Regions from separate parts of the Sinomonas flava genome, predicted to be linked through region 2. Evidence: riboswitches for the same ligand, from Rfam matches in the RefSeq annotation. Region 2 holds a riboswitch; the other holds the start of a gene.
What was found. A riboswitch is a leader RNA that binds a small molecule or an ion and turns the genes downstream of it on or off. The one in region 2 is predicted to bind thiamine pyrophosphate.
Positions count from the first base shown of each region.

Region 1: another riboswitch for thiamine pyrophosphate. It lies ahead of thiC (phosphomethylpyrimidine synthase ThiC); the one in region 2 lies ahead of ABD298_RS08340 (ECF transporter S component).

Region 1 covers NZ_BAAAQW010000003.1:232,480-240,021, forward strand. Annotated here, with positions in the region: gene trmD (tRNA (guanosine(37)-N1)-methyltransferase TrmD) at 1-770, opposite strand, end outside; gene rimM (ribosome maturation factor RimM) at 771-1,328, opposite strand; gene ABD298_RS03795 (RNA-binding protein) at 1,436-1,678, opposite strand; gene rpsP (30S ribosomal protein S16) at 1,680-2,090, opposite strand; gene ABD298_RS03805 (hypothetical protein) at 2,286-2,744, opposite strand; gene ABD298_RS03810 (VOC family protein) at 2,844-3,725, opposite strand; gene ABD298_RS03815 (amidohydrolase family protein) at 3,815-4,921, opposite strand; TPP riboswitch at 4,953-5,060, shown strand; gene thiC (phosphomethylpyrimidine synthase ThiC) at 5,058-6,815, shown strand; gene ffh (signal recognition particle protein) at 7,120-7,542, opposite strand, start outside.
Region 2 covers NZ_BAAAQW010000004.1:156,165-163,706, forward strand. Annotated here, with positions in the region: gene ABD298_RS08330 (energy-coupling factor transporter transmembrane component T family protein) at 1-605, opposite strand, end outside; gene ABD298_RS08335 (ABC transporter ATP-binding protein) at 602-2,152, opposite strand; gene ABD298_RS08340 (ECF transporter S component) at 2,154-2,756, opposite strand; TPP riboswitch at 2,800-2,939, opposite strand; gene ABD298_RS08345 (DUF4235 domain-containing protein) at 2,977-3,237, shown strand; gene mnhG (monovalent cation/H(+) antiporter subunit G) at 3,252-3,692, opposite strand; gene ABD298_RS08355 (MrpF/PhaF family protein) at 3,689-3,976, opposite strand; gene ABD298_RS08360 (Na+/H+ antiporter subunit E) at 3,973-4,560, opposite strand; gene ABD298_RS08365 (Na+/H+ antiporter subunit D) at 4,557-6,161, opposite strand; gene ABD298_RS08370 (Na(+)/H(+) antiporter subunit C) at 6,158-6,694, opposite strand; gene ABD298_RS08375 (Na+/H+ antiporter subunit A) at 6,691-7,542, opposite strand, start outside.

The DNA.
Region 1 (7,542 bases), on a different contig from region 2:
AGTTCGCGCAGCACTGCACGCTCGGACTTCCCGTACGAGGAGGCGTCGGCGCCGTCGAGGAGTTCCGGACGGCGCGCGGCCGTCCGCCGCAGCTGCTGCTCGAGCCTCCAGGAGGCGATCTTCCCGTGGTTCCCCGACAGCAGCACATCCGGGACGTCGTGGCCCCGCCAGGACGCGGGCTTGGTGTAGACCGGATACTCGAGAAGCCCGTCCGCGTGCGACTCCTCGACGAGCGACTCGGGGTTTCCGACGACGCCGGGCAGCAGCCTCCCGACCGCCTCCACCATCGCCATGACCGCGACCTCTCCCCCATTCAGGACGTAGTCGCCGAGGCTCACCGGCCGGACGTCGAAATGCTCGCCTGCCCACTCGAGCACGCGCTCATCGATCCCCTCGTAGCGCCCGCACGCAAAGGCGAGCGTCGGCTGCTCCGCGAGTTCATATGCCATGGCCTGCGTGAACACCTCCCCGGCCGGCGAGGGGACCACGAGCACAGGTCGGCGCGGCGCAGGTCCCAGCCCGGCGCCGTCGTGCGCGAGCTGCTCCTCGAGGACGCGTTCGAGCGCGAGCGCCCACGGCTCTGGCTTCATCACCATGCCGGCACCGCCGCCGTAGGGCGTGTCGTCGACCGTGCGGTGGCGATCGAAGGTGAAGTCCCGCAGGTCGTGCACCGCGAGGCTCAGCAGGCCGTCCTCCTGGGCGCGGCCCAGGAGGGAGAGCCTGAGCGGGGCGAGGTACTCGGGGAAGATGCTGACGACGTCGATCCGCACCTAGTCCTCCCCGCCCGCCGGGGATTCCGGTTCGCCCTCGTCGCCCCCGCGGTTGAGCTCGAAGAGCCCCGCGGGGGGCGTGACGACGACGAAGCCCGCCTCGACGTCGACCTCGGGCACGATCTCCTCGACGAACGGCACGAGGACCTCGCCGTCGGGCGTGTCGACGACAAGCAGGTCCTGGACCGGCATCGTCTGCAGCGCGGCGACGGTGCCGACCGTGCGCCCCTCGATGCGCACCTGGAGCCCCACGAGCTCGTGCTCGTACCACCCTTCGTCCTCGTCCTCGGCGTCCTCGAGCTCGTCCGTCTCGACGAAGAGGCGGGTCCCGCGGAGCTCCTCCGCGCGGTTGCGGTCGGGCACCTCCGCGAAGGTCAGCAGGAGGACGTCCTTGTTCCAGCGGGCGCCGCGCAGGGTCAGCGGGCCGTTCGAGGCCGGTTCGACGATGAACTCGGCGCCGGGGACGAATCGGTCCTGCGGGGCATCGGTGAGGACCTGCACGGTGACCTCTCCGCGGATTCCGTGGGGCTTGCCGATCCGGGCAACCTGAACGTGCATCGGGTGTGTGCTCTCCTCGGGGAGTGTGGTGGATGGGGCGCAGACGGCTCCGGCCCCTCCACCCTAGCGGGCAGAGGGGCCGGAAAAGGACCTCGAAAGGATGCCGGCTAGCGGCGGCGGTCGGTATCGATCACATCGACCCGCACCGGCTCGCCCTCGGCGAGTGCCGCGACGACCGTGCGGAGCGCACGGGCGGTCCGGCCCTGACGGCCGATGACGCGCCCAAGGTCGTCCTGGTGGACGCGCACCTCGAGGACGTCGCCGCGGCGGTTGCTCTTGGCGACCACCGCAACATCATCGGGGTTGTCGACGATCCCGCGGACGAGATGCTCGAGGGCCTCGGCCAGCAAACTACTCAGCCTCAGTCGTCTCGGCAGGGGCCTCGGCCTCGTCGGCCTTGGACGCCTTCGGCGTGACGGCCTCGGGAAGGATCACGGAGCCCTTCTCGGGGGCCACGAAGGGCTCCTTGCCCTTCGGGTACTTGAGGGTACCCTCGGCGCCGGGAAGGCCCTTGAACTTCTGCCAGTCACCGGTGACCTTGAGGATCGCCTGGACCTGCTCGGTCGGCTGCGCGCCGACACCGAGCCAGTACTGGGCACGCTCGGAGTTCACCTCGATGAACGAGGGCTGCTCGGTCGGGTGGTACTTGCCGATCTCCTCGATCGCCCTGCCATCGCGCTTGGTGCGCGAGTCGGCGACGACGATGCGGTAGTACGGGGCGCGGATCTTGCCGAAGCGCTTGAGTCGAATCTTTACGGCCACTGGTGTGGTCACTCCTGTTTCTGCACATGAGGTAAGCCCGGACTTTTCCGCTCCCGTGGGGCGGGCCGTACTTCGTCAGGGCTCATATGGACACAATGCGCGCGGAGAGAGGGGGCCGCACGGATCGAGTACCTGTCTATTGTGCCAGATGATGTGGCGCTTTGCATTCCGGGGCGCCGGGACGTGCCGGCAGGGTCAGGACCCGGCCCAGACGAAGAGCTCCTGCTGGTCGGAGTCGTCGACGTCGGTCGCGAGCTTGGCGAGCTGCTCGACGTAGTCGTACGCCTCGCGTGCGTCGAAGGGAAGGTCCTCCTGGTCGACCCATGCCGCGGCTACGCTCTCGACGGCGTTCCCCTCGCCCTCGTCGGATTCGTACGCGAGGAGCTCCGCGAGCGCCCGGACCATCGTGCCGGGGACTGCGAGGAGGCTGTCGGACGCGACGTCGACCATGGTGAGCTCGTAGTCCGCGCCGGGGGCGTGCACGGCGGCACCGACGAGGCTGCCGAGCTGTTCGATCTCGTAGTCCGAGACGCCCGGGATGCGGAGGCTCCCGGCGTCGTCCGGGGCGTCACCGCCGTCGAGTTGGGCGGCACGGGCGAGGGCCTGGGTGTGCGTGGACACGAAGACCTCGGCGAAGGGACTGGGAGCGGACACTTCTTCCCCCTCTGCGGCTGATGCGCTCGGCGCTGGTCGGAAAAGCTCAACGTGCCCGCCCCGTCCGGAGCGGACACGTTGAGCGTAGCGCAGGCCGGATCAGCCTTCCACGAGGGCCATGCGGATCTGGTTCTTCCACGGGTCCTCGAACCGGAGCTCGGCACCTGTGTGGCGGCTCGCGACGCCGGCCACCTTGAGCCTGTCCGCCGCGGCACCGAGGTCGTCCTGTGCGGGGACCCTGATGAGCACCTCGCCGAGGCCCAGCGTGTCCTTCCGCGGGCCGGCGCCGCGGGAGTTCCACACGTTCATGGCCATGTGGTGGTGGTAGCGGCCCGCCGAGACGAAGAGCGCCTGGCCGTGCCATCCGGCCGTCTGCTCGAAGCCGAGGGTCCGCACGTAGAACTCGTGCGCAGCGGCGACGTCGCCCACCTGGAGGTGGACGTGGCCGACGCCGGCCGCAGCCTCGCGCTGCCCGCCCACCGACGCCTCGGTCAGGTTCTGGTTCAGGAAGGCCTGCGGGGGCAGCGGGAGGCTGTCCATGACAACCTGGTCGCCGTTCCAGGTCCACGTCTCGCGCGGCTTGTCGAAGTACAGCTCCACCCCGTTGCCCTCCGGGTCCGTGAAGTAGAAGGCCTCGGAGACGAGATGGTCGGCACTGCCCGCGTACAGGCTCGGGTTGTACTGCGCGGCGGAGGCGACGGTCGCGGCCAGATCGGCGCGGTTGTCGAAGAGGATGGCCGTGTGGAAGAGGCCGGCCTCGCCGCGGCTCGGGATCTGCAGGCCCGCCGCCGGGCTCAGGTGCACGATCGGCACTCCCCGTCGCCCGAGGACCACGCCGCCGAGCGTCTCGGCAAACGGCACGAGGCCGAGGGCGCGCTCGTAGTAGTCGAGCATGAGCTTCATGCTGCCGACTTTGAGCATCACGGTGCCCATCTGCAGGTCGGCAGGAAGGAGGTCTCGGGTGGAGGCGGGAACGGTCATGGCGTGCTCCTGAGTGGTGGGGTCTGCATCAAGTGTATGTTTTGTTGAAGCTTCAATTCACCGCAGATATTCCCTAGTCCCGCCGCCTCCTAGGCCTTCGCGTCCGCCTCCCCAGCGGCCGCAACCCGCCGACCCCCGCGGAACACGTGCAGCGGGGCCTGGAGCGCCGAAACGTCCCGGCGGGGGTCCCCGGCCGAGATGACGACGTCGGCGGGATCCCCCTCGGCGAGCCCCGCGGCGCCGAGCCATGCCCGCGCGCCCCAGACCGCGGCGTCGACCGCGGCGGCCGGGCCGATGGCGACGGCGAGCTCGCCGATCTCGTCCGCGATCCGGCCGTGCGCGATCACGCTGCCGGCGTCGGTGCCGGCATAGACGGGCACCCCCGCCGCGTGCGCGCGCGCGACACGCTCGTGGCGCCGTGCCCAGAGAGCGCGCATGTGTGCCGCATAGCGCGGGAACTTCGCCTCTCCTCGCGCCGCGATGTCTGGGAAGGTCGCGATGTTGACCAGGGTCGGCACGATGGGGATCCGCGCCTCCGCGAGACGCGGGATGTGCCGCTCCTGGAGCCCCGTCGCGTGCTCGAGACAGTCGATACCAGCGTCGAGCAGGTGATCGATGGTCGCCTCCGCGAAGGTATGGGCCGTCACGCGTGCGCCCTCGGCATGCGCGGCCGCGACGGCCGCACGCACGACGTCGGGCGGGAAGGCGGGTGCCAGGTCACCGGCATCGCGGTCGATCCAGTCCGCGACGAGCTTGACCCATCCGTCCCCGGCGCGGGCCTCCTTGCGCACCGCCTCGACCAGGTCCTCCGGCTCGACCTCGACGGCGAGGCCCCGCAGGTAGCGACGGCGCCGTGCCAGATGGCGCCCGGCGCGCACGAGTCGCGGCACGTCGTCCCGCGTCTGGAGCCAGCGGGTGTCGGCGGGGCTGCCGCAGTCACGGACCAGGAGCACGCCCGCGGCAGCTTCTGCCCGCGCCTGGGCGAGCGTCTCGCCGTCGTCCGCGGCGCCGCCGGCCACGAGCCCGAGGTGGCAGTGCGCGTCGACGAGACCGGGCAGGGCCCATCCGCCCACCACGTCTGACGCCGCCCGCGCGGGGCGGTGATAGGTGATGCGACCCTCGACGACCCACGCCTCGGGCCGCTCGTCGTCGAGCCCGGCGAGCACGGGGCCGGTCAGGTGAACCACGTCATGCATGCGCCCAGAGTATCGGGCGTGCTAGGGTCCAACGCGTCCACACGGGTGCCCTCGCAAGGGCTGAGATCGGGCTGACGCGGCCTGCGACCGTCGAACCTGTCCGGGTCATGCCGGCGTAGGAAGTGAGAGCTTTCCCTTGAGCACTGAGAACCTGCAAGAACAGCACCCTGCCCACTCGCTCGCGTTCCTCGAGGATGCCGAGCATGGGATCCGCGTCCCGGTCACCGAGATCGCGCTCGACCCCTCCCCCAACGGCGAGGCCAACACCCCGCTGCGGGTCTACCGGACATCGGGTCCGGGAAGCGACCCCGTCGTCGGACTGCCGGCCTACCGCGCCGCGTGGATCGCCGAGCGGGCCGACACCGAGGCGTATGAAGGCCGCGGGCGCAACCTCCTCGATGACGGCCGCTCGGCCCTGCGGAGAGGCGCGGCGTCGGCCGAATGGAAGGGTGCCAAGCCCGTCCCGCTGCGCGCGAAGCCCGGGCGACGGGTGACGCAGATGCACTACGCGCGCGCCGGCGTCGTGACACCCGAGATGCGGTTCGTGGCGCTGCGGGAGAACTGCGATGTGGAGCTGGTCCGCTCCGAGCTCGCGGCGGGACGGGCCATCATTCCGAGCAATATCAACCACCCGGAGTCGGAGCCGATGATCATCGGCAAGGCGTTCCTGGTCAAGATCAATGCCAACATCGGCAACTCCGCGGTGACGTCCTCGATCGCGGAGGAGGTCGACAAGCTCCAGTGGGCAACGAAGTGGGGCGCAGACACGGTCATGGACCTCTCCACGGGCGACGACATCCACACCACGCGTGAGTGGATCGTCCGCAACTCCCCCGTCCCGATCGGCACGGTGCCGATCTACCAGGCCCTCGAGAAGGTCAACGGCGACGCCTCCGCGCTGACGTGGGAGGTCTTCCGCGACACGGTCATCGAGCAGTGCGAGCAGGGCGTGGACTACATGACCATCCACGCTGGCGTGCTCCTGCGCTACGTGCCGCTCACGGCCGAGCGCGTCACCGGGATCGTCTCGCGCGGCGGCTCGATCATGGCCGGGTGGTGCCTTGCGCACCACGAGGAGAACTTCCTGTACACCCACTTCGACGAGCTGTGCGAGATCTTCGCCCAGTACGACGTCGCGTTCTCACTCGGCGACGGGCTCCGCCCCGGCTCCACCGCCGACGCGAACGACGCCGCGCAGTTCGCCGAGCTCGACACGCTGGCCGAGCTCACGAAGCGGGCTTGGAAGTACGACGTCCAGGTCATGGTCGAGGGGCCGGGGCACATCCCGTTCCACCTCGTGCGGGAGAACATCGAGCGGCAGCAGGAGCTGTGCGACGGCGCCCCGTTCTACACCCTGGGCCCCCTCGTCACGGACGTGGCGCCGGGCTACGACCACATCACCTCGGCCATCGGTGCGACCGAGATCGCCCGGTACGGCACCGCGATGCTCTGCTACGTGACGCCGAAGGAGCACCTCGGCCTGCCGAACAAGGACGACGTGAAGACCGGTGTGATCACGTACAAGATCGCCGCCCACGCCGCCGACCTCGCCAAGGGCCACCCCGGGGCGAACGAGCGCGACGACGCCCTCTCGAAGGCCCGCTTCGAGTTCCGCTGGAGGGACCAGTTCTCCCTCTCGCTCGACCCGGCCACCGCCGAGGCGTTCCACGACGAGACGCTCCCGGCGGAGCCGGCCAAGACGGCCCATTTCTGCTCGATGTGCGGGCCGAAGTTCTGCTCGATGCGCATCTCCCAGGACATCCGCAACGAGTTCGGCTCCAAGTCGGCGCAGGAGGCGATCGCCGCAGGCATGGCCGAGAAGTCCGCGGAGTTCCTCGCCCAGGGCGGGAAGGTCTACCTGCCGGAGACGATCTCAGTGGGCGCACCCCAGTAGTCCGGTCCCCCGAGGTCACCCCCTCTGGGCCCGAGGTCACCCCCTCTGGGCTCGAGGTCACCCCGCGCCGCCCTGCACGACGCGGCCACGGGGTGACCTCGACACCACACCCGGTGACCTCGGCGCCACACGGGGTGACCTCGACACCACACCCGGTGACCTCGGCGCCACACCCGGTGACCTCGGCGCCACACGGGGTGACCTCGGCAGGGGGCGGACGACGGCGAAGGGGGCGCCTCCCGCTGGGAGGCGCCCCCTTCCGTGCTTCGGGCGTCCGTCGTGCTTCGGCCGCGAAAGGACCCCGCTACTTGCCGAGGAACTTCTCGAACCCCTTGGGCAGGTTCAGGCTCGAGGGGTCGAAGTCCTGGCCCTGCTGGCCGCCGAAGGCCGAGCCCTGCGAACCGAGCGCCTTCGACGCCCCGGCCGCGCGCCGTGCCTCAGCCTCCCGCGCCTGCTGGGCTGCCTTGGCGGGGTTGCCCGACTTGGCCTTCTTCTTGCCCTTGGCCGGCCCCTTCTTGGAGCCGCCGAAGCCGCCCGGCCCGGGCATGCCCGGCATGCCGGGGATCCCGCCACCGGAGGCCATCTTGCGCATCATCTTCTGCGCCTGGCCGAAGCGCTCGAGGAGGCCGTTGACCTCCGAGACGTGCACGCCCGAGCCTTTCGCGATGCGGGCGCGGCGGGAGCCGTTGATGATCTTGGGCGCGAGGCGCTCGTGCGGCGTCATCGA
Region 2 (7,542 bases):
CCCAGGAAGGCGCGCGAGCGGGCCACATAGCTGTGCCCGGTGCCCACGCCGCGGGCCCGCCGGGCGAGGCCGAGCGTGCGCCATTCGTCCACGAGGAGCCCCACGAGGCGCATGCCCGCCAGAGCGCCGAGCACGAACCGGCTCGGCAGGCGCAGCTTCTGGGCCAGCCCGTCGGCGAGGTCGGTCGGATCCGTGGAGAACAGCAGGAAGACCCCGGGGAGGGCGATCGCGAGCCCGCGCAGGCCGATCGCGACGCCGGCGAGCACCGAATGCTCGGTCATCACCACCGGGCCGAGCTGGAGCCAGACCGGGCCGGTCTTCGCGGCCAGCAGCGCCGTGGAGTAGGCCGCGAGCGCCGCGGCGGCGGCCAGCGGCCACGTCCGCCGGGCCAGCGTCCACGGCCGCACCCCCAGCAGCGGCACGAGGGCGAGCTCGCACGCGAGCGCCACGGAGGCGGAGACCCAGTCGACGCTGAACAGGAGCGCCACCGTGATGCAGAGCCCGGCCGCGAGCTTCGCGACCGGGTTCGCCCGGGCCAGGACCGAATTGGGGGTCTCCGGGGTGAGGATGTCGGCGCTGCCGGCGCCCGGCGTGCCCGCGCTCATGCGGCGGCCTCCACGAGGGCCGCCCGGCCACTGTCCACGCGGTACACGGAGTCGGACAGGGCCGTGGTGAAGTCGTCGTCGTGCGTCACGGCCAGCAGGGCTGTGCCCCGGTCGAGCAGCTCCGCGAGCAGCTTCACGAGCTCGGCCCACGTGAGGGCGTCCTGGCCGAAGGTCGGCTCGTCCAGCATGAGGATGCGCGGGCTGGTGGCGAGCATGGTCGCCACGGAAAGACGCCTCTTCTCCCCGCCCGAGAGCGTGAACGGGTTCGCGCCGGCGAGTTTGGTCAGGCGGAGCCGCTCGAGGAGGGGGTCGACGGCGGCGCGCACCTCGGACTCGCCCATGCGGGCCACGCGGCGCGGGCCGAATTCGAGTTCGTCGATCACGCGTGGCGTGAGGAACTGGTGCTCGGGCTCCTGGAACACACTGCCGATCCGGGCCACGAGCTGGGCCGAGCGCCACTTGTAGGGGTTGGCCGAGGCGCCGGCGGCGAGCGGGGCGAGGGCGTCGACGCGCCCCCCGAGCGCCGGGAGCAGGCCGGCGAGGGTGAGCGCGAGCGTGGACTTCCCGGCCCCGTTCGGCCCTGTCACGCTCACGGCGTGCCCCGCGCGGAGCCTCAGGTCTACCCCGGTCACCGCCGGCGGGGCCTTCGGGGAGCGGCCCACGGCGAGCGCCTGGCCCGCGAGGAGCTCCTCACCTGCGCTATGGGCGCCGCTGCCGGGGCGGAGCGGACGTGCAGGCTCCTCCCCGGTGAGCGGGTGCCAGCCCGGCACCCACACGCCCGAGGCGGCCAGCCGGCGTCGCGCGCCCCGGTCGGCGAGCACGGCCTCCGGGGGCCCGTCGGCGAGGAGGCTCCCCGAGGAGGGCCCGTGGGGTGCGTCGAGCACCACGACCCGGTCCACGAGGTCCGCCCACACCGAGACGCGGTGCTCGACGACGACGAGCGTCGCCCCGGTGCGCTCGAGGCTGCGCCGCACGGCGTCACGGACCTCCTCGACGCCGGCAGGGTCGAGGTTGGCGGTCGGCTCGTCGAGCAGCACGAGGCCAGGCTCCATCGCGAGGATCCCCGCGAGGGCGAGCCGCTGTTTCTGCCCCCCGGAGAGGGACGACGTCGGGTGGTCGAGCGGGACGGCGAGGCCCACGTCGTCGAGGGCGCGGTGCACGCGGGGCCAGATCTGCTCGCGCGGCACGGCGAGGTTCTCGCAGCCGAACGCGACCTCATCCCCCACGCGGGCCATGGCGATCTGCCCCTCCGGGTCCTGCAGGACCAGGCCCGCGCGGCCGCGCGCGAGGGGCGCGGGCACGCCGTCGACCGTGAGCGAGCCGTGCTCCTCGCCCTCCTCCGCGGCGCCGAGCACTCCGGCGAGCGCGTGCAGGAGGGTGGACTTCCCGGCCCCGGACGCGCCCAGGAGCAGAACGCGCTCCCCCGGCGCGATGTCCAGGTCAAGGCCGCTCACCGCGAAGGCCTTGCGGCCGGCATGCCGCCAGCCCCAGCCGCGGGCCGTCACGCCGGCCGGACCGCGGCGGGCAACGCCCGAGGCCCCGGGCACGTCAGACGTCCGCGGTGCGGCCGGCCGCGAACGCGGACAACGCACCCGTCCTGGCGAGGCCCCGGACGGCGAGCCAGCTCAGCAGCCCGGCGATGACGGCGCCGGAGATGACAGCGAGCACCGTGTAGAGCGCCTGCCAGCCGAACTCCCACTCGGGGAAGTAGATGATGACCTCGGAGACGCCGAGCGCCAGGCCCGAGAGGGCGCCGGCGAGCAGCGCGACGCCGAGGTTCCAGCGGCGGTAGCGGAAGGCCGCGAAGGCCAGCTCCGCGCCCGCGCCCTGGACGAGGCCGGAGAGCAGCACGGCGAGGCCGAACTGGGATCCGAGGAGCGCCTCGACCACGGCCGCGAGGATCTCGCAGAAGAGGGCGGCGCCGGGCTTGCGGATGATGAGCCCGCCGAGCACGCCGGCGATGACCCAGCCGCCGGCGTAGAGGCCGCCCAGCGGCGCGAAGGCGGCCGTCGCCGCCTGCACGCCCACGTACCCCTGGTCCCACAGCCAGAAGATGACGCCGCACGCCACCGAGACGACCGCGGCGACGACGATGTCGACGACGCGCCAGCTGTACGAGTGCTTGGCCGGCGCCGCATTGATTGCAGACATTGCTGGTCCTCCTGTGACTCAGGAGGGGAAGGCAGCGGCTGCTGCCTTGAGATGCTCGACTCCCTTCGCCGGTACTAGCCGGAGCAGGTTCGAGGGTCTGCGGTATCCCGCACTCTCAGCGTCCTTCGCCTTGCCGCCCGGCCCTGTGCCGTGCGTCGGGGCGACGCTCCCCTGTCGTGTGTACGGTCCAGTCTACCCGCGGGGCGCTAGGCTGGCGGTCATGAGCATCCTCATCAAGCTCCTCGGCACGGCCATCAGCATCGGCGCCGGAATCCTGGCGACGAAGCTCGTCGACTTCGCCTGGCAGAAGAGCACCGGCCATGCCCCTCCGAAAGACGCGACGAACCTCGAGGAGAGCCTGAGGGACACGCTCGTGTTCGCGCTCGTCTCCGCGGGCGTCGGCGCGGTGATCCAGACGCTCGCCCAGCGCTACACGCAGCGGGCAATCGCCCGCTACAAGTCCACGCCCGAGGTCGTCTAGCCTTCAGGCGCGCGTCAGGCACGCGGGTGCGCGGCGCCGTCGTGCGCCTGGCCCGCGGCCCCGTCTTGACCGCCGCCGTGGGCGCCGTCGGGCCCGCCGCGCTCCACGCGGGCCACGACGTCCTCGAGCTCGTCGACGGACAGGCGGGCCTTGTCCAGGTGCTTGGTGCGGTAGCCGGAGCGCCCGAGCATGTGGGCCGAGACGGGCACGGTGAGCAGCTGGAAGATCCACGCGACCACGAGCACCGGCACGAGCGCCCACGTGCGCAGCTGGAGCCCGACGGCGGTGAGCAGCATGAGCGACCCGAGCACCTGCGGCTTCGTGGCCGCGTGCATGCGGGTCAGGAGGTCGGGGAAGCGCAGGATGCCGAACGCCGCCCCGAGCGAGAGCGCGGAGCCCACGACCATGAGCACGCCGGCGGCCCAGGTGAGGGCGGCGTCGAGTTCGGGGGTCATGGCCGCCTCCGGTCCTGGACGAAGCGCGCAACGGTCACGGAGCCGATGAAGCCGATCAGCGTGATGGCCACGATGAGCGCGAGGTGGTCGGTACGCCGGTTCGCCGCCATGTCGATGGCCAGGGCCGACGCCAGGACGACCAGCAGGACGTCCGCGGCGAGCACCCTGTCCAGGAGCGCCGGTCCCTTGATCATGCGGACGATGGCCCCGAACGCGGCCAGGGACAGCAGGACGGTGCAGACCACGAGGACCACGGGCATGACCGCGGAGGCGGCCCCGCTCATCGGATTCCTCCCTGACCGGGCTCTGCGGAGGCCATCCGCTCCAGGTGCTGTTCTTCCCGCAGCAGCTCCAGTTCCTCCTTGGTCCCCATGATCCGGATGAGCTCGGCTTCCGCAGCCAGGACGTCGCGGCGGACCCGCTCGGCGCCCGCGGCGTCCTCCACGTTGATGTAGTGGACGTAGAGGGTCGCGTTGGCGCGGTCGACGTCGACCACCAGGGAGCCCGGAACGAGCGAGATGACGTGCCCGGTCGCGGTGACCATCAGGTCGGCGTGGCTGCGCAGCGGCACGGCGACGACGGCGCTGCGCACGTTCGGCCCCTTGGTGACCGCGAGCCAGATCAGCTGAGCGCTCGCCACCATCACCTGCCACACGAACACGAAGGCATAGCGGAGCGCGTGCAGCACGTTGAACCGGCCGCTGAGCTCGACCGGGGGCAGGTAGAAGAGCCGAGTCACGACGAGCGCGATGAGCGCCCCGAACACGAGGTTGCCCGCCGAGAAGTCCTGCCACAGCCCGCCCCACACGACGACGAGCCAGGCGAGGAGCGGGAGCTCCTTCTTCAGCGAGATGCGGCTCCGGCTCACGGGGCGCCCCCCGTTCCGCCCGGGGCGGCTGCCTCGGCACCGGACTGCAGGTTCGCGGCGGCGCGCGCGGCGGCGTCGGGGCCCAGCACGGCGGTGATGTAGCCCGTGCGGTCGAGCATCTCCTGGGCCGACTGCTCGCTGAGCCGGAACAGCGGCCCCGCGAACACGGTCAAGGCCAGGCCCACGACGACGAGCCCCGCCGTCGCGCCGACCATCGACCGGGGCAGGGTGCGGGCCGCCGCGGGGGCGAGCAGCGCGGGGTCCGGGTTCTCGGCGTCCTCGGGCCGCCGCCAGAACACGCGGCTCCACACCCGGGCCATCGCGAGCAGCGTCAGCAGGCTCACGACGACGCCCGCGGCGACAAGGACGAGCGCGAGCGGCGTCCCGAGCTGCACTCCCGCCTGGAGGAGCCCGAGCTTGCCGAGGAAGCCGGACAGCGGCGGGATGCCGGAGAGGTTCATGGCGGGGAGGAAGTACAGCAGCGCCAGGAGGGGCGAGAGCTTCGCGAGGCCGGCCAGGCGGTCGGTGTTGGAGGACCCGCCGCGGCGCTCGATCAGGCCCGCGACGAGGAACAGCGACGTCTGGACGGTGATGTGGTGCGCCACGTAGTACACGGCCGCGGCGAGCCCGAGCACCGAGCTCAGCGCCACGCCGAAGACCATGTACCCGATGTGGCTCACGAGGGTGAAGGACAGGAGCCTCTTGATGTCCGTCTGGGCGAGGGCGCCCAGGATCCCCACGACCATGGTCGCGAGCGCAACGACCATGAGCGGGACGTTCAGGGTCTCCCCGGGGAACAGGAGCGTCTCGGTGCGCACGATCGCGTACACGCCCACCTTGGTCAGCAGGCCGGCGAACACGGCGGTGACCGGCGCGGGCGCGGTCGGGTAGGAGTCGGGGAGCCAGAAGGAGAGCGGGAACACGGCGGCCTTGATCCCGAACCCGACCAGGAGCATGGAGTGCAGGAGCGTCTGCATGCCAGGGTCGAGCTCGCCCAGCTTCACCGCGAGGTCGGCCATGTTCACCGTGCCCGTGGCCGAGTAGACCATGGCGATCGCGACGAGGAACAGCAGCGAGGACACCACGCTCACGACGACGTACGTCACCCCCGCGCGGATCCGCGGCCCGGTGCCGCCCATGGTCAGGAGCACGTAGCTCGCGGTCAGGAGGATCTCGAACCCGACGTACAGGTTGAACAGGTCCCCGGCGAGGAAGGCGTTCGAGACGCCCGCGACGAGGATCATGTAGCTCGGGTGGAACACCGAGATCGGCCCGTCCTTGTCCCCGTCGGCCATGCCCTGGCCCGTGGCGTAGACGAGGACGGCCAAGCTCACCGTGGTCGAGACCACGAGCATGAGCGAGGAGAACTGGTCCACGACCATCGTGATGCCGAACGGCGGCGCCCATCCCCCGATCATCACGGCGGCCGTGCCGCCCTCCCACACCGACACCAGGAGCAGCGCCTCGAGCGCGAGCGTCAGGCTCAGCACCGAGATCGTGACGATCCGCTGGGCGCGCTCGTGCCGCAGCAGGAGGAAGGCCAGAGCCGCCCCGAAGATCGGAAGGGCGACGGCGAGAGGCGCGAAGCTTGCGATGGTCACTCGCGCTCGCCCTCCTTGCGCATGGCCGAGTGGACCTGGGCGGGCTCGGTGTCGTCACCATGACGGCGGGGATCCGGCGTCGCGAGCGCCGCCTGGTCCGCGGCCGCGGCCTCCTCGGGGCTGACGAACTCGGACAGGTCCTCGGGGACGTCCGCGTCGTCCTCGGCGTCCCAGCTGGACTGCGCGGCCACGCGGCGGTCCTCGATGTCGTCGGGGACCACGTCGAGCCTGCCCAGCTGCCACGTGCGGTAGATGAGGGCGAGCATGAAGGCCGTCACCGCGAAGGAGATGACGATCGAGGTCAGGATGAGTGCCTGCGGGAGCGGGTCGTTGTACTCGGCCGGGTCGGTCCCCTTGGAGAAGAACGGCGCGAGCCCGGCACTGCCGCCGGAGGCGAGCAGGAGCACGTTCGCTCCATTGGTCAGGAGCATGAGGCCGAGGAGCACCCTGGTGAGGGAGCGCTCGAGGAGGAGGTAGATCCCGGTGGCGAAGAGCAGCCCGGCCAGGATCAGGAGGGTCAGGTTGGCCGTCATCGCTGGTCCGTTCCGTTCTGCTCGGCGCCTTCAGGTGCGCCCGAGCGGCCGGGCCCGAACGGGGCCGCCATGAGCGGCGCCTCGCGCTCGGCACGCTTCGCGGCGGCTTTGGACTCGCGGCGCTGGTCCTCGTCGATCTGCTCGTCCACGCGGGCGCCCAGCGACCGCAGGACGTCCACGACGAGGCCCACGACGACGAGGTAGACGCCGATGTCGAAGATCGTGGACGTCACGAACTTCACGTCCCCGAACACAGGGAGCCACAGCTCGACGATGGCGCTCTGGAAGACCTGGCCGCCGAAGGCCAGCGGCACGGCGCCGGCAAGCGCGGCGGTTGCGAGGCCCGTGCCCAGGATCGCGCCCGGGCTCGCCGAGGCGGCCTCGCGCAGCTCGAACCGACCGCCCGCGAGGTAGCGGATGGTGAGCGCGAGGCCCGCGAGCAGGCCGCCCGCGAAGCCGCCGCCCGGGAAGTTGTGGCCCGCGAACAGCAGGTACACGGACACGATGACCATGCTGTGGAACACGAGCCGGGTGACCACCTCGAAGATGATGGAGCGGCGCTCGGGCGCGAGCGTGCGCCCCGCCACGAGCCAGGCGTCCCGGGCCAGGGTCGCGAACGTGCGCGCGACGGAGAGCTCGGCGGCGTCGCGCGAGAGGGCCTCGACGCCGCGGACCCTGCCCACGCTGCCGGTCTCGACGGAGTCGACCGACCCGAGGTCGCGGTGCCGCAGGCGGACGAAGATGAGACTCGCGATGCCGGTTGCCGCGAGCGCGAGGACGGAGATCTCGCCGAACGTGTCCCACGCGCGGATGTCCACGAGCGTCACGTTGACGACATTCAGCCCGCC